One region of the Bacillus sp. FSL R5-0422 genome, then DNA from elsewhere that is predicted to be linked to it. Evidence: riboswitches for the same ligand, from Rfam matches in the RefSeq annotation. Region 1 holds a riboswitch; the other holds the start of a gene.
What was found. Region 1 has a riboswitch for lysine ahead of MKX52_RS15050 (amino acid permease). Riboswitches for the same ligand answer to the same signal wherever they lie in the genome.

Region 1 (11,697 bases):
ATGACATTGAAGCATTAGGGGTCGGCTCCTTTGGACCGATCTGTGTCCAAAAGGACGACCCTTCTTACGGTTATATCATGAACACGCCGAAAGTAGAGTGGAAGCATTATCCGTTCATCCCAGAGCTAGAGAAACAATTAAAAGTCCCAGTATCTTTTACAACAGATGTCAATGCGGCAGCCTTAGGTGAATTAACAAAAGGAGCAGCCAAAGGGCTGAATAGCTGTATGTATATCACGGTCGGTACGGGTATCGGTGCAGGCGCTGTTGTAAAAAACGAACTTCTTCACGGACATTCGCATCCAGAGATGGGACACATCCTTGTCAGGCAGCATGAATCAGACGTTTTTGAAGGAGTTTGCCCAGCGCATGGGACATGCTTAGAAGGACTGGCAGCTGGACCAGCGATTGAAAAAAGATGGGGGAAATCTGCGAAAGAACTGACAGAGGAAGAATCAGTTTGGGCACTTGAAGCCGATTATTTGGCGCAGGCGCTAATGCAGTACTCGCTCATTTTAAGCCCAGAACGCATCATTATGGGCGGGGGCGTCATGAAACAAAAACAGCTGTTTCCATTAATTCGAGAGAAGCTTGCTGCTTATCTCAATGATTATGTAGACCTGCCGCCGCTTGATTCATACATTGTCTCTCCTGGACTTGAGGATAAGGCCGGCATGACAGGTGCTTTGCTGTTAGCCATCGAAGCGAAGAAAAACGCCTGATAATAGAGTTTTAATGGACAACGTGAGATAATGAAAAAGATGGAATCTATGAAAAAGGTGGTTGTTAAAATGGTCAAAAGCTTGAATGATACCGTAACACTGAATAACGGAGTAGAAATGCCTTGGTTTGGTTTAGGTGTATTCAAAGTGGAGGACGGCAATCAAGTGGTAGATGCCGTAAAAGCAGCCATACGAAACGGATACCGCAGTATTGATACGGCTGCCGTTTATAAAAATGAGACAGGCGTAGGCAAAGCAATTAAAGAATCTGGCGTGAAACGAGAAGATTTGTTCATTACGTCTAAAGTATGGAATACGGATCAAGGCTATGACAAAGCGCTGGCTGCATTTGACGCAAGCTTGAATCGATTAGGTCTTGATTACCTAGACCTCTATTTGATCCATTGGCCTGGTCCAAATGCAGAAACATTTAAAGACACATGGCGTGCGCTTGAGAAGCTTTACAAGGATGGGAAAGTGAGAGCCATTGGCGTCAGCAACTTCTATATTCAGCATTTAGAAGAGCTGTTAAAAGATGCAGAGGTTGTTCCAGCCGTGAACCAAGTTGAATTTCATCCGAAACTGACACTTGTCGAACTACGTCAATATGCAAAAGAAAAAGGCATTCAAATTGAAGCGTGGTCTCCGCTTATGCAAGGAAAGCTATTAGATCATGACGTATTAAAGGACATTGCTACACGCTACAACAAAACTGTTGCGCAAGTCATCTTGCGTTGGGATCTACAAAGCGGCGTCGTGACGATTCCAAAATCAATCAACGAAGAACGAATTAAACAAAATGCAGATATTTTCGATTTCGAACTCTCCAAAGAAGACATGGAAAAAATTGATGCATTAAACAATAACGAACGCGTCGGCTCGAATCCAGAGACGATGACGGTTGGGTTTGAATAATAATGAAATAGAATAATGATAAAAACACCTTTCGATAGGCGTAGGAGTGATAAACTTCTGTGACTAATGGAAAGGTGTTTTTTTATTAAAGAAATTAAAAGCTATTGAAAGCGAGCATATCTTTTTAAATCCACCTTAAATCACATGAACTTTATGGAATAATAATAGGTTATATGGTAAATTTTGAATATAAATAAAAAGAGGAGTTTTTTTGGAAAATGATCCATGTAAAAGGATTGACAAAAACATATCGACATCAGCCTGTATTTGAAGATTTACATATTCAAATAAAACATCAAAAAATAAATTTTATCATGGGGAAGAATGGATCCGGAAAAACAACTTTTATGAAATGCTTACTTCAGCTAGAACACTATGAAGGGGAAATCTTGTATAATCATCAGCCAATTGATCGAGTAAGAAATGAGATTCAGGTGATGTTTGATGATACTCCACTCTATTTAAATCTAAATGGCTATCAAAATATACGTTTATTGTTAAATCGCCCTGTTGATCAAAAAAAGTGTGATGAACTGGCAAGAGAATACCTACCACATGAGATACTCAAAAAGAAGGTCAAACATTATTCCTATGGACAAAAAAAGAAGCTAAGTTTCATATTCATTGCCTTAACAAAACCAACTTATTTATTCTTAGATGAGATATCAAATGGACTAGATTATGGAACAATGATGGAGTTAAAAGCAATGATTAAGAAATGGTCTGAAGACATGACGATTATTGCTACAGGTCATCAGTTTGAATTTTATTCATCTATTGTGGATGAATTGTTTATTTTAAAAGACAAATCAATGATTCAAATCCATGACTTTCAGGAAAAAGGAGAGGATTTGGGTGACATCTATCAAGCATATTTATAAATTAATGAAAAAAGAGTTTTTATATCAATATTATGCCAAAGCATTTCTTATCTTGTTCATTCCATTAATGCTGATTTCGTTATGGAATGTATATGCTCAATATGAAACAACGAAATCCAACTATGCCCAATATGTAAAAACAGAAAGTGAATACAAAGAGCTCGGTATTGATATTAAGAAGGCTTTGACGATGCCAGTTAACATAGAAGAAGGAGAATTAGCCGGAGCTGAGGGGGAAGTTGTCGAGAATGTCTTGAAATATGATTATGAGCAGTTTATTCATTCACTTCATTTGATGGAACCGACTCAAACGATTTCAACAACTTTAGAATGGATGGGATTTATCTTTTATCCTCTCGTATTTGGTTTATATGCTATTTATTTATCAACATATGATGTTAAATATAAAACGCTGAAAATAAAGGCAGTTCGATATCAGTGGAATGATGTGTTGTTTTCTAAGCAATTATCTCTGTATGTCATCATTCTATTATTGATTCCTATTCTTTCTCTTATTTCTTATATAGCTAGTCATATCCTTTATTCTGCCATATCAAATGATATATCTGTCCAATTGTTTACATATAAAGATAGTAATGAACATTCTATATTGCTTCAATTCATGTTTGTTATTTGTACTAGTTGGTTATTTAATACACTTGTTTTTTATTTAGGTAGTTTATGTCGAAGTTTTATTTTATCAGGGATCATCTACATGGTCTATTTTTTATTGATCCCTAACTTAGGTGTCTTTGATTTGAAAAACATGATTGCCAACTTAGCTTTGCACCTTTTTTCGTTTGAAGGAAACTACCAATTATTTGTGCCTATTCCCGTGAATATCATCACCATACTGATTAGTATTTCATTGCTATTCTACCTGTCATCATTGATGACTTATACAATTGTAAAACGGCAAAGTAAATATGTAGCCTAAATCCCTCTATTCTAAAATAGAGGGATTTTTTACGTACTGCTTCTACGCACAGCCAAAAGCATCATAAAAGATAAGATCACAATACAGATCGTCCAGGTCCAAGCAAGCTCCATGCGTCCAGAATCAATCGCCACATAGATAGCGGTTGGGAGTGTTTGGGTTTTTCCTGGAATGTTGCCAGCAAACATTAAGGTCGCTCCGAATTCTCCAAGGGCTCTTGCAAAGCTAAGGATGCTGCCGGACAAGAGGGATGGCAGGGCAAGAGGTACAGTAATATAGGCAAAGACTTGGAATGAATGAGCACCATCTACTTTTGCAGCCCCTTCAATATCTGACTCAATTGTAGAAAAGCCCGCCTTTGCTGATTGATACATGAGCGGAAATGCGACGACTGTCGAAGCGATGACCGCCGCCCACCATGTGAAAATGATTGGTTGATGGAAGATCCATTCAATCGCGCCCCCTATTACGCTATGTTTTCCGAATACGACGAGCAATAAAAAGCCAACGACTGTTGGTGGGAGAACGAGTGGCATCATCAGAAGCGTTTCCACAAGCATTTTCCCTTTAAAAGTTGTTCGCGCCATCCAAAAGCCAATCGTTGTGCCAAAAACAGTGGCCAACAGTCCGCTAACGATCGCCACTTGAATGGACAGCCAAATGGGTGATAGAAAATCTTCAGTCAGCATAGGCATTACGACACTTGAAAGCCATATTTCTTAAAAATAGATTTGGCTTTATCAGATTGAAGAAATTGAAAAAAGACCTTGGCTTCCGTTAGATGTTTTGTCCCTTTGACAATCCCTACTGGATATATAACCGGAGAGTGCATGTCCAAATTTGCTTCAGCTGCGATTTTTACTTTTTTAGAAACGAGGGCGTCTGTTTTATACACAACACCAGCGTCTACATTTCCTGTTTCGACGTAGCTTAGAACTTGACGTACATCTTTGGCATAGACAGCATTCTTTTTCACTTGGTCCCATATGTTCAGTTTTGTAAAGATCTCTTTGCCATATGTACCAGCAGGAACCGATTCAGGTGTGCCAAGAGCAATCTTTCCTTTTATGTGCTGGACGTCTTGAAAGCTTTTAATAGAGGAAGAGCCATCTTTTGGCACAATAAGGACTAGCTCGTTTTGTATAGCATCCTTGATATAATCTTGATCAATGTCTCCAGATTGAACAAGTTCATCGAAGGGCTCTTCTGCTGCTGAGAAAAAGAGATCGGCTTTTGCTCCTTGAGCGATTTGCTGCTTCAATGCGCCGGATGATCCGAAGTTATTTGTTAATGTCACATGTGGATGCTGTTTGTGAAAGGAGGCTTCAATCTCCTTTAGCGCATCCTGAAGACTTGCCGCTGCTGAAATCACAAGCTCTGTTTTTTTCTTCGTATTAGATGGCTTCATCTCAGTTTGGCATCCACTCAGGAGCAAACATATGGAGATGAGGGCTAAGAATGTATACTTCATGTTCACACCTCTTATCATTCATTATCATGTATTTCCCTTTATTATAAGCAAACTTATTTGGGCATTCATAGACTTTCAGTAAAAAGAGAAAAGAAAAAGCCGCCTGATGGCGACTTTCAGTGTGATGACTAAAGAGATCGTTTGATCCTGTTTATTGCTGATAAAAACGCAGTAAATTCCCATTGATCACCTTGTCTGATAAGGAGAGCTCTTTATTGGCTTTTTCTATATAGGGCTGACATACTTCATCCTGCTTCACGGGTTCTTTTGTTTTTTGATCATAGCAGGTGTTTTTTGTATAGAGATACTCATCTGTAATAAAGTTCCCGTTTCTCAATACAGCGAAAGGCGTCCGTTCATCTGAAAATAAATCATTGCCGAATTGAATGGAATTCTTTGTTTCAATCCCTAGTAAGTGAAGAAGTGTCGGCTTGACATCCATTTGACCTGCTGTTTCAGAAATGGTCTGTGGTGCTTGATCCGTGACACCAGGAATGTAAATCAAAAATGGAACACGCTGCAGTTTGACCGCATCAAACGGTGTGATTTCCTCTTGATTGAGCAGCTGTGCCATTGCCTCATGATGTGCCTCAGAGATGCCATAATGGTCGCCCATGAGGACAAACATCGTATTGTCATACAATCCTTCTTCTTTCATACGATCAAAAAACATCTTAATCGCTTCATCCTGATAGCGGACGGTCGTCACATAGCGGTTTAAAATGGTACTGGACGAATCATATTCATCAATAAACTGATCCTGCGGGTCAATTTCAAATGGAAAATGATTGGTCAAAGTGATGAACGTACTGTAATAAGGCTGCTTCAACTTTTTTAAATAATCAATGGATTGATCAAAGAAGTCGATATCCTTTAAGCCCCAGCCAGTGGAATTCCGTTCATTGACATGATAAGAATCGACATCATAGAAACGATCAATTCCTAGTGATTCATACATCACATCACGATTCCAAAACGTTTTGTTATTCGCATGAAATTGGACGGATTGATAGTTTTCCTTTTTCAACTGCTTGTATAACGTGTCATATTTATTATCACTCGCTGTGAAAAAGACAGCGCCACTGCTAGAAGGATAGAGGGAATTAGCAACAATAAACTCTGAATCGGACGTCTTTCCCTGCTCTGTCTGCTGATAAAATTCATCAAAATAAAAACTCTTTTTAGCCAATTGATTTAAAAAGGGAGTGATATATTGTCCATTTACCTTTTGGTTCATGACAAATTGCTGCGTCGATTCAAGTGAAATGAACACAACGTTTTTGCCTTTAGCAAGCCCAAAGTACTCTTCGTTTGGTGCGCTGTAATCAGCCTTGGTGTAGTTTGCTACAGTAGAAAGCGTATCTTCATCTGCAAAGGCCTTTTGTCCAATGCGTGCTGTTTGGGCAGCACCGTCGTACAGATGGAATTGGAACAGCCCGAGGTTTCTAACAATGACTTCACGATCATAAGAGCTTGTCAGAAATCTAGGGTGATCCATCATAGCTGAGCTGATATGAAACAATAGGAAACTACAGCAGATCACATAATATGTTTTGATCGTCTTGTATGACGCTTTTGGGGCTAATGGTTTGCGCTTGAGCAGCCAAGCAAGTACGACAAAATCAACGAGCATCAACACAAAAAGCGGGTGGAATAATTCCGTCATACTGCTACCCATATCTCCCATGTTCTTCGCTTGGAATAGCACGGGAATGGTAATAAAATCAATATAAAAGCCATAAAAGATCGTATTCGATACCAAAATCGCCGTGAGAATAAAATTTGCAGTCAATAAAAAAACCTTTTGTTTGGTTTCATTTAAAAAGAGAGCTATCCCAAACAAAGGAAGTAGAAAGCTAAGTGGATTGATCAAAAGCAGCCATTCATGAAACAGATTGGCCGTTCGTATGTGAAAACCTAGTTGATAAATGATGTATGTTTTCATCCACATGAAAAGGATGGAATACACTAAAAACCAGTGATTTTTGAAAAACGCTTTCATTTATGTATCTCCTCACCATTCTGTATTCAGCTGCAAGGCAAAAACACTTATCTTAAACCTACTAAAAAAATGAGGAATGATCAATTCATAACTTATCTTTTTCGCAAAACTCTTTTTTATTCTGTTAGAACTGGATGGGGATCGATAAGCCGCAAATGACGGCGATGTAATAGCAGGTGACGACGGTGAGAGCAGCTAGTACGACTTGTTCTCCTGTGCTGCCTGTTTTGACATAGAAAGGGAGACGCACTTTAATGGAAGCCGGAAATAAAAATTTAATGCCGTTCACTGTCCCAGCATCAAGGATAAGGTGGCTCGCCATTCCAACTAGTAAACCGATACTTAGGCTGTCATTTGGAATGTATGTTGTCGCGAGAAAATAAATGATCAGTAGGAATAATAAACTGTGTGTAAATGTGCGATGACCGAACACGCTGCTGATCAGGGCCGAGAGCAGCGGAAATTTTCTACCGATTTTACTTTTTGTATGGCAAAGATCAGGAATCAAAGCACCTGCTGATCCAGCTGCAGCCATGATCACTGGGTCGAATCCGTAGTAGTAGGCGACGGCCGTTGAGGCGGCGATTCCGCCCATAATGTGTGTTTTTCCTGTCATGATGCGTACTCCTGTTCTGTTTTTTTGTTCAAGTATTCACTATATCAAGGGTGAATTCATTCAGCAAGGCTTATTTCTAAAGAAAAAAAGGACAAAAGGGTTGGCTGATTGGAAAAACATTCTATAATAGGGAGGGAAGTCATGTTGATACTAACGATAAGGATGCGATTCGGATGGGTAATGCAGACATTTTAAAAGAAATTGTTCTTGTACATTATGAAGTCAGCCGTAAATTAAACCGCAAGTTACTTGAGTTAGAAAAAGACATCACGCCTCCGCAGATATATGCTCTTTCTATTTTGATACAAGGCAAAGTATCAGATGCCGAAGAGCTGAAACAAAGACTCTCTTTAAACCCAGGTGCAGCCTCCATTGCACTCAACAAATTGTGTGAGCAGGGCTATATTCAGAGAGAACGGGACAAAGATGACCCCTCACTCGTCCGATTAGAAGCCACCGAAAAAGGGAAGGCGATTTATGAGAAACATACACGCCTTTTTGGGAAGGTGATTCAGCATATGATGTCAGACTTCACAAAGGAAGACTTAAAGACCTTTTTGATGTATCTGCAAAAAATGAGACAGACCTTTCATGATGATTAAGCCTTTCCACTTTGTATAATGCGGCGCACTGTAGCACAAATTAATCAGGCAACCGCATTTTATGAAAAGGGAGGAAACAGCGATGTCATTTTTCCAAAAGGATAAAAAGGCGAAAAACGAGAAAGACCACAAGCAAGTAGATCAGCTGTTAGAAGAAGCAAGCAAAGAGCTAGCAGGCGATCCGCTTCAGGAAGCTGTACAAAAGAAGAAAAACAATGATCAATAAGCAGGTATAGGGCAGAGAAAAGTATCTCTGCCCTTTTTCTATGTTTTACCCTTTGACAGAAATGAGAATGTTTGATAACCTTCGTGTAGTAAAAATGAATAGAAATCCTCACGCTATGTCTCAGTGAGGTAGAGGTTGCGCGGATGATGAGTCACTCATGGGAGAGATGGAATCGAAGATCATGAGAAAAAAGGCATCAGCGCCGAAGTGTAGAGAGAGCTCCAACTTTCTTTATGCTGGGTCTGCATTGAATAAATGCAGGACTGCCACGTCTTTGAAGCGTGGAGGGCTATCCGGAGATCAAGGTGTATGTTTTGAAAAGCATGGACTGTTGTTCAGGCTTTTTTTTATGTTCTGAGTACCGAAGATAAGGGTATGCTGTTAAGAAAGTGACCCATGAACATAAAGAATACAAGTCATTGCTTCACAAATATATCAATGAAGATACTGCCGGGTCTGGTCCGAAGTGAATATAACGGAGGTACGGAAATGGAACAGACAAAAAAATGGGGTTTTTGGTTATTGACGGCATTTGTCGTCGGAAATATGGTAGGTTCAGGCATCTTTATGCTGCCAAGTACGCTTGCCCAGCATGCTAGTCCTTTAGGTGTGACGATGGCATGGCTTGTCACAGGTGGCGGTGTGCTGATGATTGCACTTGTTTTTGGGCATTTGTCCATTCATAAGCCACAGCTAACGGCTGGACCACAAAGTTATGCAAGAGCGCTTTTTAACGATCCGAAAAAAGGGAAAGCGGCTGGTTTTACAATGGTTTGGGGATATTGGGTAGCAAGCTGGATTAGTAATGTCGCAATTATTACGAGTCTTGCCGGTTATTTAACGACATTTTTCCCTATTCTCACCGTGAAGACGGAGATTTTCACCTTTGGTAAAGAAGCGATCACACTTGGTCAGCTGACAACGTTTATTGTATGTACCATTCTTCTTTGGGGAACACATACGATCTTAATTACAAGCTTAAGCGCTGCAAGTAAATTAAACTTTATTACGACCTTTTCAAAGGTACTTGGATTCGTCCTTTTTATCGTTGCGGGATTATTTGCATTCCAAACGGCATTATTTGAACATTATTACTTCCCAGTGGCAGCAGAAGGTGAAGGAATGCTCGGACTTGGAGGCCAAGTTCATCATGCGGCCATTTCCACACTGTGGGCATTTATTGGCATCGAATCTGCTGTCATTTTATCAGGAAGAGCGTCCTCGCAGCGTGATGTGAAACGTGCAACGATTACAGGTCTTTTAATTGCACTCTCTATCTACATGATTATTACTTTGATTACAATGGGCGTCCTGCCGCACGATCAGTTGCAAGGCTCAGATAAACCATTCGTTGACGTGCTTCAGCTTATTATTGGGCCGGCTGGAGGAATTGTGATGGCACTGCTTGCGATTATTTGTTTATTTGGCTCGATGCTCGGCTGGATCTTACTTGGTTCAGAAGTACCGTATCAAGCAGCAAAGGCTGGCGATTTCCCAGCAGTATTTGCAAAAACAAACAAAAAAGGCAGTCCTGTTTTTGCTTTAACGGTTACAAATATCATGTCACAGCTGTTTATTTTCTCAGTAATGTCTCGTACGATTAATGAAGCTTTTACCTTTTTAACGACATCAGCGACACTTGCGTATCTCATTCCGTATATTGTGTCTTCGATCTACAGCATTAAAGTCATTATGCAAGGTGACACGTATGACCTTCAAAAAGGGAAGCGAACAAGAGACGGAATCATTGCGCTGATTGCGATGGGATATTCCGCTTGGGTTATTATTTCAGGAACAGCTGATTTGAAAACATTTGGACTTGGCATCGGCCTGTTCTTAGTAGGTATTTTGCTTTATCCATTCATGTCAAAAGGATTTGCGAAAGGAACGGAATAAGGGAAACGTTTCTCCACATTTGGAGAAACGTTTTTTTATGATGCAGAAGTTAAACGATCGACAATAAACTCAAGCTGTCCTTCTAATGAAACTGGGTCATTAAAGAAGTACCCGACAGGATCGATTTCAAATACGTGTTTATTTTGTACAGCAGGAAGTGATGCCCAAATGCTGCTTTCATACACCTGATCCCCTTTACTTTTTGAACCGCTCCATGGACTAGTGAAAATAAAGTCTCCTGCGTATTCTGGCAGCTTTTCAAGAGAAATGTTTGCATAGCCGACGCCGCTGTCGATGGCATCTTTTTTCACTGCCTTTGGTGCACGTAATTTCAGCTCGTCATAAATAATTTCGCCTCCGCGTGCAAAGGTGTTTCCAAAGATATAGATCCCTTTATCAAAAGGTGACACGATTGAAACAGTTTTGTTGCCGATTGCTTTTGTGACTTTAGGCTTTACCTCACTTATTTTTGTATCCCATTTTGTGATCCATTCTGTTGCTTTTTTCGGTGTACCTGTCATTTTACCGAATTCTTTCAGTTGATCTTTAAAGGAATATTGATTGTATTTAATGGCAACGGTTGTCGCAATTTTTTTGTATTGATCAAATTTTTCATCTTCACCCCAAGCGATAATCATATCTGGCTTCAAAGCGGCGACCTTTTCGACAGAAGGGGTTGTTCCAAGGTTTTTGACACCATCCGTTTTGCCTTTATAGAAAGGGTTTTTAAAGATAGGTGCAGTTGCAGCAATTGGCGTCTTGCCAAGTGTCACGAGGTCACCGTAGTAGCTTTCAGCGAGAAGCACAATTCGTTTTGGATCTTTAGGGAGTTTGACTTCACCTTTTACATCCTGATAGGTGATGGTGTCATTCTGGTTGGCGCCAGATTTTTTATTTGAAGTGCTGCCGCAAGCAGCTGTAAAAAGCATGAGAATGGCTAAGGATATCAAAAGAAATCCAGATCGTTTTTTCACAAAGATTCTCTCCTATTCACGTTCATATGATAATGATTCTCAATTTCAATTATATCGTAACATGATGGAATGAAAAATACATCGGCTATTTTAGGACCAAAAGAAAAATGGTGAATTTCTCCCGGTTTTTTGATGAAAATAAAGAAAATGTTCAGAACAATGATTTCAAAAAGGAAAGAAAATGATATACTAGACTTCGAGATTGATAATCATTATCATTAATAACGAATAGATATGAACGGAAAGGAAGAGACTGGTTTTGGGCTCACAATCGAATAAACAGCTGCCAGCCAGGGACGATGAAATGGATATTGTTACGAAGCCCTTTGGAACAGCAGCTGTTGTCATCATAGGAATTATCGCTTTAGCATTTGGTCTTTTTTTATCAGTATCATTAGGAGCAGCAAATATTCATCTACACACGGTATGGGAAGCCATTTTTCAATTTGATCCAC
Region 2 (11,697 bases), 460 kb from region 1:
CCGTGCATAGAGTAGTCACATTCTCCGGCAGCGAATAGACCTTTGATATTTGTCATTTGATCATAATCAACCCATAATCCGCCCATTGAGTAATGAACAGCAGGGAAAATTTTCATTGGAAGCTTACGCGGGTCATCACCCATGAATTTTTCATAGATTTCAATGATGCCACCAAGTTTAATATCAAGTTCTTTCGGATCTTTATGAGAAAGATCGAGATATACCATGTTCTCTCCGTTGATGCCAAGCTTTTGTTCGACACATACGTCGAAAATTTCACGCGTTGCGATATCACGCGGTACAAGGTTTCCGTATGCTGGATATTTTTCCTCTAGGAAATACCAAGGCTTCCCGTCTTTATATGTCCAAACACGTCCGCCTTCACCACGAGCCGATTCACTCATGAGACGAAGCTTGTCATCTCCAGGGATCGCTGTTGGGTGAATTTGAATGAATTCTCCATTTGCGTAATGAGCCCCTTGCTGATAGACGATGGATGCAGCAGATCCAGTATTGATCATGGAGTTCGTTGATTTTCCGAACACGATTCCAGGACCGCCTGTTGCCATGATCACTGCATCTGAACGGAAGGATTCAATTTCCATTGTCGTCAAGTTCTGAGCGACAATGCCTCGGCATACTTCCTCGTCATCTAACACAGCGCCAAGGAATTCCCAGCCTTCATATTTCGTGACAAGCCCTGCTACTTCATAGCGGCGAACCTGCTCATCAAGTGCATATAATAACTGCTGACCTGTTGTAGCTCCAGCAAATGCTGTACGGTGGTGCTGTGTTCCCCCGAAGCGGCGGAAGTCCAATAATCCCTCTGGTGTTCTGTTAAACATCACACCCATCCGATCAAGTAAGTGGATAATGGACGGCGCTGCTTCACACATTGCCTTTACTGGCGGCTGGTTGGCTAAGAAGTCTCCACCATATACCGTGTCATCAAAATGCTCATAAGGTGAATCCCCTTCACCTTTTGTATTTACCGCTCCGTTGATTCCGCCCTGTGCACATACGGAATGCGAACGTTTTACAGGTACGATTGAAAATAGTTTAACAGCTGTTCCCGCTTCTGCTGCTTTAATAGTTGCCATGAGACCAGCTAAGCCGCCTCCGACAACGATGATGCTAGAATTACTCATTGTAGCCCCTCTCCCTCTTCTACTAATCTATTTCCTCTTAAACAAAAGCAAAAATTGCTCTTAGCCCTACATATGAAAGCGCTATAAATATACCTAATGTCACATATGTGGAGATTCTTTGTGAGCGTGGTGAAACAGTAATTCCCCAGCTGACAGCAAATGACCACAAGCCATTAGCAAAGTGGAAAATAGTAGATAAAACGCCGACAATATAGAAGCCTAGCATAAATGGAGAGCTTAAAATATTCGCCATCATGTCATAGTTCACTTCAGCTCCAAGCTGCGCTTGAATTCGGGTTTCCCATACGTGCCAACTGACAAAAATCAATGTGATGATACCTGAAATCCTTTGCAGTCTGAACAACCAGTTTCTTAAGTAACTGAAGCGAGACGTGTTGTTTTGTGCCGTAAAGGCTATGTACACCCCATAAACAGCATGATAGATCAGTGGTAAGAAAATCACGAACAGCTCAAGTGCATATCTGAATGGAAGCTGTTCCATAAAGTGTGCAGCTTTGTTAAACGCCTCTGGTCCACTCGTCGCAAAATGGTTCACAACTAAGTGCTGAATTAAAAATAGACCGACCGGAATGACGCCAAGCAAAGAATGCAATCTCCGATAAAAAAATTCTTTGTTCCCCGACATTACTTTACCCCCTAGTAAAAAGTGCAATTGCTGAAAATTGTCTTACCCCCGCTTCTTTCAATTGTAAGCACTTTATTCAAATTTATTGACAATTTCATTTTACTCCTATGTCAAAAAAGCGTCAAGAAACCGCGTACATAAATTAAAATTTTCCGAAATTTAAAAGTTTTAAATCAAAATTCGTTTTACTACAATAAGAATTTCTTAGACTTCAGGGAAAACTCTGTCATCATATGCTCACATAAGCTATAATAAATTGTTGAAAGAGGGGAGCCGTACAATGAATAAATTCGAATCTAACTTAGAACAGCTAAAAGAAATTGAAGTCAATGGATTTGCCTACGAGCTGATACGCGAAGTTCTGCTGCCTGATATTCTTGGTCAGGATCATTCATCTATGATGTATTTTGCGGGTAAGCTGCTTGCTCGTAAATTTCCTCAAGAGTCATGGGAGAAGATCCCCGAATTTTTCCATGATGCCGGTTGGGGAACTCTCACGATGGTCCATTCGAAAAAACAGGAAATTGAGTTTGAGCTCGAAGGTCCACTTGTATCAAATCGACTCACCTATCAAAAGGAGCCATGCTTTCAGATGGAAGCAGGTTTTATTGCTGAACAAATCCAGCTTCTTAACGAGCACGTGGCTGAATCTTATGAACAAGTGAAAAAGCGTGCTGATAAAGTCATTTTAACCGTTAAATGGGATTTAAGAGACCCTAGCTAACACTCTTTCTGAAAGGCGCGGACTTTAGGTCACGCCTTTTTTGTTTGTCTTCTTCTATCATAGCATACTTAGTGAGTGGGTTTACGCACGTTTTCCTTTCTTGTATGCGCCGGTTTCGAATATAAAAAAGAGGTGCACTCTTTCATGAGATACACCTCCTTTTTGTTTTAAGAATGGGCAGCTACCTTTGATAAATCAAACGCATCATGCAGTGCTTCTACTGCTTTGACCATATCGTCACGGCCAACCACTGTTGAGACTTTGATTTCAGACGTACTGACCATTTTCACTTGTATGTCTTTTTCCGCTAACACAGCGAACATTTCTGCGGCTACGCCTGGATTTGAGACCATACCAGATCCAACGATAGATACTTTGGCTAATTTGCTTTCTGTCTCGATCTGTTCATAGCCAAGTGCTCCTTTATATTCTTCTAACACTTCAACTGTTTTAGACAAATCATCCGTTTTCACAGAGAAAGAGATCGACGTCTGATTCGTGCTTGTGACGGACTGAATGATGATATCCACATTGATATTTTGTTTCGCAAGTGTCGTAAAGATGGTCGACAATGTGGTGAGACCGCTTGAAAGACCGCACACCGTCACGCGTGTAATCTGATCCTCAAATGCAATGCCTCTGACGACTAAATTTTGTTCCATGGATGATTCCTCCTCAATTAACGTACCCGATTCATTTTCAATACTAGAACGGACTTCTAGTGGGACTTGATAATTTTTCGCAAATTCAACAGCTCTCGGATGCAAGACGCCAGCTCCTAAATTAGCCAGTTCGAGCATCTCATCGTATGAAATACCTGCAAGTTTTCGTGCCGCCGGTACATAACGCGGATCTGTTGTAAACACACCTGGAACGTCTGTGTAAATATCACATTTATCTGCTTTTAGTGCAGCAGCAAGTGCCACAGCTGTTGTATCTGATCCACCACGTCCAAGCGTTGTGATATGCAAATCATCTGCGATGCCTTGGAACCCTGCCACGACAACCACTTTCCCAGCATTTAATTCCTCTTTTACTCTTGATTCATCAATATCGACGATTCTTGCGTTACCATGTACTTGCTCTGTTTTCATACCAGCCTGCCAGCCTGTAAAGGAAATGGCATCATAGCCTTTTGCTTGTAGCGCCATCGTTAATAAGGAAATGGTCACTTGCTCTCCAGTTGCGAGCAGCATATCCATTTCTCTATTGCTCGGATGATCTGTGAGTTCTTTCGCTAGGTCTACTAGAACATCCGTTGATTTACCCATTGCCGACACAACCACAACCACATCATGTCCGGCCTCGCGTTCAGCGATGACCCTTTCTGCAGCATTGCGAATTTTTTCTGTCGATCCAACAGACGTTCCGCCAAATTTTTGTACAATTAGTCCCATGTCTACCACCCTTTTTCAAAAGATCACGTGTGAGAGAAGAGGCAAGAAGCGGCTTTGGAGATTGCCCGCTCACTGCAAATAAAAAAAGCAATGAGAGAACAGATCTCCCATTGCTTTATAATCATCATCAAACGATGCAAACAATGAGATAGCCCTCCAAGAAATAAATTCTTGACAGCCCTACATTTCTTCAATGTACAGCCAGCGAATAAAATGAGTGGATTTTATTCACTTCGGCGACGCTCCCCTTTCAGCCCTCTTCCTAGATCCCATCGATCTCTGAAGGCTTACTCTTGAAGTTCGCACCTCTATCTTCAACAAACAACACGTTCATTTATTAAATTTAGTCACAATCTTAACAGACTTTTGGAAAAAGTACAATCTATTTTTTTAAAGCTTCCATTAAAAGCTCGGCCGTTTGTTTCGGGATGCCAGCCTCTTGAAAGTCTTCGATCGTGGCTTCTTTCATCTTTTTCACAGAGCCAAAATGTTTAAGCAACTGTTTTTTACGCTTTTCTCCGATACCTGGCACATCGTCTAAAATAGATTGAAATGCATTTTTTCCGCGCAGCTGCCTGTGAAAGCTAATTGCGAACCGGTGCACTTCATCTTGAATGCGCTGCAATAAATAGAAGGCTTGGCTATTTCGCTCAAGTGCAACAATTTCAAGTGTATCGCCCATCATCAGATTGGAAGTCCGGTGCTTTTCATCTTTGACTAGACCTGCTACTGGAACAGACAGATTCAACTCATTTTCAAGGACATCTATCGCTGCATTGATCTGTCCCTTTCCACCGTCAATTAAAATCAAATCTGGTAGCGGAAGCTCATCCTTTAACACGCGAGTATATCGCCTTCTAATGACTTCACGCATCGATGCATAATCATCTGGACCTGTGACGGTTTTAATTTTGTATTTTCGGTATTCCTTTTTATACGGCTTCCCGTCCTGAAAAACGACCATGGCAGAAACTGGGTCAGCACCTTGAATATTCGAGTTATCAAAAGCCTCAATCCGGTAAGGCATATAAATATTTAGTGCATCTCCAAGCTGCTTCACCGCACCAATTGAGCGCTCTTCATCACGCTCAATGAGCGAAAATTTTTCTTTTAAAGCGATTTTGGCATTTTGATGGGCAAGTAATAGCAAGTCCTTTTTCTTTCCTTTTTTCGGCTGATGAACGTTCGTCTCAAGCAATTGTTCAATCATCTCTTGATCTACGCTATCTGGCACCAAAATTTCCTTAGGTAGAAAGTGGTTGTTCTTTGCATAAAATTGCCCCATAAACGTGAGAAACTCTTCCTCAGGATCTTGATACATAGGAAACAGGCTAACGTCGCGTTCAATCAATTTTCCCTGCCTGATGAAGAAGACTTGGACACACATCCAGCCCTTGTCATAGGCATATGCAAAAACATCTCGATCTGATAAATCGCTCATCGTCATTTTCTGTTTTTCCATCGTAGAGTCAATGTAAGCGATTTGATCTCTCAGTTCTTTTGCCCGTTCAAACTCTAGTTGTTCGGCAGCTTCCTGCATTTTTTCGGTGAGTTCTTTTTTTATTTGCTGGTGTCCTCCGTTTAGAAACCTTATGATTTCATCCACGAGCTGCTTATTCGTTTCTTCAGAAATGTCATACACACATGGCGCAAGACATTGTCCAAGATGATAATAGAGACAGACGCGGTCAGGGAGGGTGGCACATTTTCTGAGAGGATATAAACGGTCGAGCAGTTTTTTTGTTTCACGTGCTGCCTGTACGTTCGGGTATGGTCCGAAATATTTCCCTTTGTCCTTTTTTACATGACGGGTGACGATCAATTTAGGATGCCGTTCATTCGTAATTTTAATAAAAGGATACGTTTTGTCATCCTTGAGCATGACATTGTATTTTGGGTCGTATTTTTTGATTAAATTCAGCTCTAAAATGAGTGCCTCGATATTAGAAGAGGTGACAATGTATTCAAAGTCTTCAATTTCACTGACAAGTCGCTGCGTTTTGGCGTCATGAGATCCAGTGAAATAAGAGCGTACTCTATTTTTTAAGACTTTTGCCTTTCCCACATAAATGACTGTATTTTGTCGATCTTTCATTAAATAGCAGCCAGGTTGATCTGGCAAGACCGATAGCTTTTCTTTGATCAGTTTGTTCATATTTTCATCCGTCCTTGTTTTCCTCTTTCACTCCTTCTAGTGTATCACGAACATTTGTTTTATACCATATTGAAAGAAAAGCGGCTCTCGTCTTTACGAGAACCGCTTCAGTGAGTATGCCGCTTGGGCATAGACAGGTTTATAGATGTTTGTTAACAAGCTCAGCAAGTGCTTCTTTTGGTTTGAAACCAACAGAAGTTTCTACCACTTCGCCGTCTTTTAAAACAAGAAGTGTTGGGATACTCATTACGCCGTATTTACCAGCAGTTTCTTGGTTATCATCTACATCAATTTTTACAATTTTCATTTTATCGCCCATTTCTTGATCAAGTTCTTCAAGAACTGGAGCAATCATTTTACAAGGTCCGCACCATGGTGCCCAAAAGTCCGCAATAACAACACCTTCTGCAGTTTCTTGTGAAAATGTTGCGTCAGTAGCTTTTACGATTGCCATTATTCATTCCTCCAATGTAAATTATGCTTTTTAGTATAGCATCTACCAATGTGACTTGCGAATGAAATGCTTACGAATCAGTTTTTATGAAATGAATTAAAAAACAAACCGTACAATCGCACCAATGACAACAATTGCACCGATAATCATGAGAATCGTTCTAAGCATATCAATAACTCCCTTTCCGCTTTGTTTACAATGTATGATGCCCCAACATCCTGCTCATCAAACATCTAAATATGCGATCAAGCCAAATCGATTGTGAGCATCACCACAGACATTGGCGGCAGATCTATGGTCAACTCACCGGATTTTACAGCAAATTGCTGAAACTCTGCTGGCTGGACAGCATGAGGATCATCAAATGTATTGTGCGCATTCATGCGGTCCGCTGTCAGCACGCGGCCCGTGACTTTCGTTGTTTGTGCATCCAAACCTTCAATAGCAAGGGATACTTCGTTTTGTTCATGCGGATTCAGGTGACAGAAGCTAATATGCATCTTATCTGACGAACGCGAAGCTGACACACTAACTTGAGGTATTTTTTCACCGCTTCGTTCATAAGGCGTTGACACGAAATCCACTTCAAGTGCTTCCTCCTCTTGATGCACTTGAAACATGTGAAACACATGATACGTCGGCGTCAGAAGCATTTTTTCGTCTTCCGTTAACACCATTGCTTGAAGAACATTGACCGTCTGAGCAATATTCGCCATATGAATTCGCTGGCAATGACGATGAAAGATATGAAAATGAAGGGCACAAACAAGTGCGTCTCTTAGCGTGTTTTGCTGATACAAAAACCCTGGATTTGTTCCTGGTTCTGGATCATACCATGTCCCCCATTCATCAATGATCATCCCGATTCTCTTATCTGGGTCATACCGATCCATGATCTCTCCATGATCCAAGACAAGCCGTTCCATCTCATAGGCTTTTTTCAACGTGATAAACCATTCATCTTCATCAAATTCAGTCGCTGACCCTTTCTTCTCCCACGTACCAGGTACAGTGTAGTAATGCAAACTGAGTCCATCCATCCAAGGTGCGGCGCGCTCCATTAATACTTTTGTCCAATTCACATCATTTGAATTGGCTCCGCACGCAATTTTGTATATGGATTGACCTGCAAATTCTCTCACATACGTTTGATATCGTTTATATAAATCGGCATAGTATTCAGGCGTCATATTCCCGCCGCAGCCCCAACTTTCGTTTCCTACACCAACATAGGTCAAATCCCAAGGCTCTTCTTTTCCATTTTGAATGCGCCAATCGGCCATAGGTGTTCCCTTTGGAAAGGTGATGTACTCGACCCAGTCTGCTAATTCTTGAACAGTCCCACTTCCCACATTTCCGCAAATATAAGGCTCGCATTCAAGCAGCTCACACAATTTCATAAACTCATGTGTACCAAATTCATTGGATTCAACCGTGCCACCCCAATGAGTGTTCACCATTGGCTTTCGTTCGCTCAGATCTCCTACACCATTTGCCCAATGATACTCGTCTGCAAAGCAGCCGCCCGGCCACCTAAGCACCGGAATATGTAATGCTTGAAGGGCTTTTAGCACATCCGTACGAATCCCCTCAATATGATCGATCTCTGAATCTTTTCCGACCCAAATTCCATCATAAATCCCTCTTCCTAAATGCTCTTGAAAATGTCCATAGATGTGTTTAGAAATACGTCCGATCACGTCATTGACTTTTACTGTTCCCTTCACTTGTCAACCGCTCCTTTGTGTATTGATTACATACAAAAAAACCCAGAATACCTAGGCATTCTGAGTGTATGAGCGTTACGAGTGGATATTCATCTTTTTTAACTCTTCATTCAAAAGTGGTACCACTTCAAACAAGTCACCGACGATTCCGTAATCGGCGATTTTGAAGATCTCAGCTTCTGGGTCTTTGTTAATCGCCACAATGACTTTACTGTTAGACATTCCGGCTAAATGCTGAATCGCCCCTGATATCCCGCACGCAATATAGAGATCAGGTGTGACGACCTTGCCTGTTTGCCCAATTTGCAGGGCGTAATCACAGTAATCTGCGTCACAGGCGCCACGTGAGGCACCGACTGCTGCACCCAGCGTCTCAGCGAGTTCATTCAGCGGTTCAAACCCTTCCTTACTCTTGACCCCACGTCCCCCGGCAACAATGACCTTTGCTTCAGATAAATCTACACCTTCTGACGTTTTTTTAATGACTTCCTTCACAATCGTTCGCAAGTTTTGAATATCGACAGAAACCGGTGTAATGTCTCCGCTTCGTGAGGCATCCCGCTCAAGAGGTGCCACGTTGTTTGGGCGGATGGTTGCCAGAAGCAGACGATCTGTTGAAATCACTTTTTCAAAGGCTTTTCCAGAATAAATCGGTCTTGTAAAAACAAGATGTTCTCCGGTAACGCTTACATCAATTGCATCTGAAATGAGGCCAGTTTGCAAGCGTGCAGCTATTTTCGGCGACAAGTCTTTTCCGATAGACGTATGGCCAAAAAGGACGGCATCTGGGTCAATCTGATCGAATATAGCTTGAAGTGCTTGCGCAAATCCATCTGACGTATAATATGAAAGGTGCGGATGCTCCACAATCATGACATGATCCGCTCCATAGTAAAGCAGTTCATTCGCTTGGTCTTTGACGTCATCCCCTATTAACACGCCAATGACTTCACCGCCATCTGCCACTTGATGAGCGACAGCAATGGCTTCAAATGTCACATTTCTTAATTTACCGTCACGACTTTCTCCAAGTACAACAACTTTTTTACTCATCTTTCAAGTTCCCCCTTGTTCTCGTGATATCGTAAAGTGGATGTTTAGATGACCTTCGCTTCATTTCTAAGTAAATCTGTCAGTTCTTTGACTTGATCCTGAAGCTCTCCGCTCAGCACCTTGCCACCCTCTTTTTTCTCCGGTAAGAAACGTTCAATTGTTTTGATTTTATATGGCACATCATCTTCATCGAGATCTAAATCATCAAGTTCCAATTCTTCTAAAGGCTTTTTCTTTGCCTTCATAATGCCAGGTAATGATGGATAGCGTGGCTCATTGAGACCTTGCTGCGCAGTGACAACAAGCGGGAGCTCAGCAGAAATGACTTCCACATCACCTTCTGCATCTCGTTCAATCGAAGCAGAGCCGCCATCAATTTGGATACTTGTAATCGTTGTGACATATGAAAACCCAAGTAATTCAGCAAGACGCGGGGCAACCTGTCCAGAGCCACCGTCAATTGCCACATTCCCTGCTAAGATCAAGGAAGCCTCTTTGTCCTTTAAATAATGGTAAAGAATCGTAGAAGCTGAATATTGATCCCACTCTTCTAAGTCATCTTCCACATTTAATAAAACGGCTTGATCGCAGCCCATAGCAAGCGCTGTTCTCAGCTGTTTTTCCGCATCCTCACTGCCAACTGTCACAACGGTCACTTCTCCCCCGTGCTCGTCGCGAAGCTGGATCGCTTCTTCTATGGCGTACTCGTCATAAGGATTAATAATGAACTCTGCTCCATCTTCTTGAATTGCACCAGACTGAATCGAAATCTTCTCTTCCGTGTCAAACGTACGCTTCATCAAAACAAATATATTCATGTATTTCTCCCCCTTGTGTCGTTTAATCCCTTATTCCCCTTTAAAATTTGGTTTGCGCTTTTCGATAAAGGCTTGGATGCCTTCTTTGGCATCATTCGATTGGAAAATCTCACCGAACTTTTTAGCTTCTAGCTTCATACCGCCGTCATATGAATACAATTTTGTCGCATTCAATAAATCCAGCACATACTCGAGTGATTTCGGACTTTTCGTTGCAAATTTTGACGCAAGTGTTTTGGCTGCTTCGAGCGCCTCTTCCTCTGTTTCTGCCAGCTTTGACACAAGTCCGCAAGCAAATGCTTCTTCCCCTGTAATCGGTTCAGCTGTACCCATCATTTCAAGCGCTTTAGCAGAACCAACATAGCGCGGCAGGCGCTGCGTACCGCCGAATCCTGGAATGATACCGAGGTTTAGTTCCGGCAGTCCAAGCTTCGCATCTTTTGTTGCGATTCGGATATCACAAGACATGGCAAGCTCAAGGCCCCCGCCTAATGCAGCTCCGTGAATTGAAGCAATGACCGGTTTTGGACATTGTTCAATCCGTTCAAAGACCTGCTGCCCTCTGTCTGCAAGGCTTGAATAGTCAGACTCTTCCTGCAAGGTCGTAAATTCCTTAATATCAGCACCTGCTGAGAAAAATCTTCCTTCCCCGTGAATCACAATGACTCTTACTTCTTCATTTTGTTCGAGCTGGTCAAACATGTCATTAAGCTCGCTAAGCAGCTGAGAAGATAAGGCGTTTGCTGGTGGATGCTGAATCGTGATAAGTGCTGTCTGTCCTTCATGATGTAAGGTGAGTATCTTTTCCATGTCAATCATCCTTTTTCAAAATGTCTTTAAGATTGATGTATTCCGTTTAAGAGTAGATCACGTACGTTTTCTGCAAGTGCAGGAAGATCATATTTTTGATCATTCATGACCCATGTTGTAGCGGTTTCATCAATCGTCCCAAATACCATTTGTCTCGCTAAACGGACATCTAGATTTTGTCTAAATTCTCCTGTTTTCTTTCCATCTGCTAAAATGGATTCGAGCATATTTAAATACCCTTTCAGCACCTCATTGATTTTTTGCCGCAGCTCAAGGTTTGACTGCCTGAGTTCAAGCTGTGTCACAAGAGCCAAATGATGATTTTGCGCAAGCATACGAAAATGCTCTTCAATGAGCAGTAGAAGCTTTTCTTTCGCAGACGGTTTCTTTTGAATATCTGTTTCCATCCGTTCGATGAATTGTCCCATTTTTTCTTTGAATAATGAGATCAAAATATCCTCTTTATTTTTAAAATAAAGATAAATGGTTCCGTCTGCTACCCCTGCTTGTTTCGCAATTTTTGAAACTTGTGATTGGTGATAGCCATTCTCTGCAATCACCACAACTGCTGCATCAATAATTTGCATGTACTTCGGTCTTTTCTGCTTCAATGTGCTTCGTCCCTTTCTAAATTGAATGAGTATTCATTCATAACTTTATGTTAAAAAGAAACGAACGATTTGTCAAGTGATCTTCTTCTTTCCTCTTTTAGCATAACAGAGCAGCCGGTCAACATTCAAATCATCCGGCCTGTGGACCGGATGA

Region 2: linked by a shared signal. The riboswitch ahead of MKX52_RS12595 (aspartate kinase) and the one ahead of MKX52_RS15050 (amino acid permease) in region 1 are both predicted to bind lysine.

The regions. Positions count from the first base shown of each region.
Region 1 is NZ_CP152014.1:2,918,138-2,929,834, reverse strand. Features, by position in the region: gene MKX52_RS15100 (ROK family protein) at 1-722, shown strand, start outside; gene MKX52_RS15095 (aldo/keto reductase) at 792-1,637, shown strand; gene MKX52_RS15090 (ATP-binding cassette domain-containing protein) at 1,856-2,518, shown strand; gene MKX52_RS15085 (ABC transporter permease) at 2,493-3,455, shown strand; gene modB (molybdate ABC transporter permease subunit) at 3,485-4,150, opposite strand; gene modA (molybdate ABC transporter substrate-binding protein) at 4,150-4,926, opposite strand; gene MKX52_RS15070 (LTA synthase family protein) at 5,078-6,928, opposite strand; gene MKX52_RS15065 (metal-dependent hydrolase) at 7,053-7,544, opposite strand; gene MKX52_RS15060 (MarR family transcriptional regulator) at 7,718-8,146, shown strand; gene sspJ (small acid-soluble spore protein SspJ) at 8,229-8,372, shown strand; lysine riboswitch at 8,494-8,672, shown strand; gene MKX52_RS15050 (amino acid permease) at 8,862-10,268, shown strand; gene MKX52_RS15045 (iron-hydroxamate ABC transporter substrate-binding protein) at 10,304-11,242, opposite strand; gene MKX52_RS15040 (iron ABC transporter permease) at 11,502-11,697, shown strand, end outside.
Region 2 is NZ_CP152014.1:2,460,624-2,472,320, forward strand. Features, by position in the region: gene sdhA (succinate dehydrogenase flavoprotein subunit) at 1-1,148, opposite strand, end outside; gene MKX52_RS12585 (succinate dehydrogenase cytochrome b558 subunit) at 1,186-1,794, opposite strand; gene MKX52_RS12590 (YslB family protein) at 2,075-2,518, shown strand; gene MKX52_RS12595 (aspartate kinase) at 2,686-3,915, opposite strand; lysine riboswitch at 4,057-4,234, opposite strand; gene uvrC (excinuclease ABC subunit UvrC) at 4,298-6,070, opposite strand; gene trxA (thioredoxin) at 6,210-6,524, opposite strand; gene MKX52_RS12610 (alpha-N-arabinofuranosidase) at 6,770-8,251, opposite strand; gene MKX52_RS12615 (electron transfer flavoprotein subunit alpha/FixB family protein) at 8,327-9,304, opposite strand; gene MKX52_RS12620 (electron transfer flavoprotein subunit beta/FixA family protein) at 9,349-10,122, opposite strand; gene MKX52_RS12625 (enoyl-CoA hydratase) at 10,153-10,932, opposite strand; gene MKX52_RS12630 (TetR/AcrR family transcriptional regulator) at 10,959-11,543, opposite strand.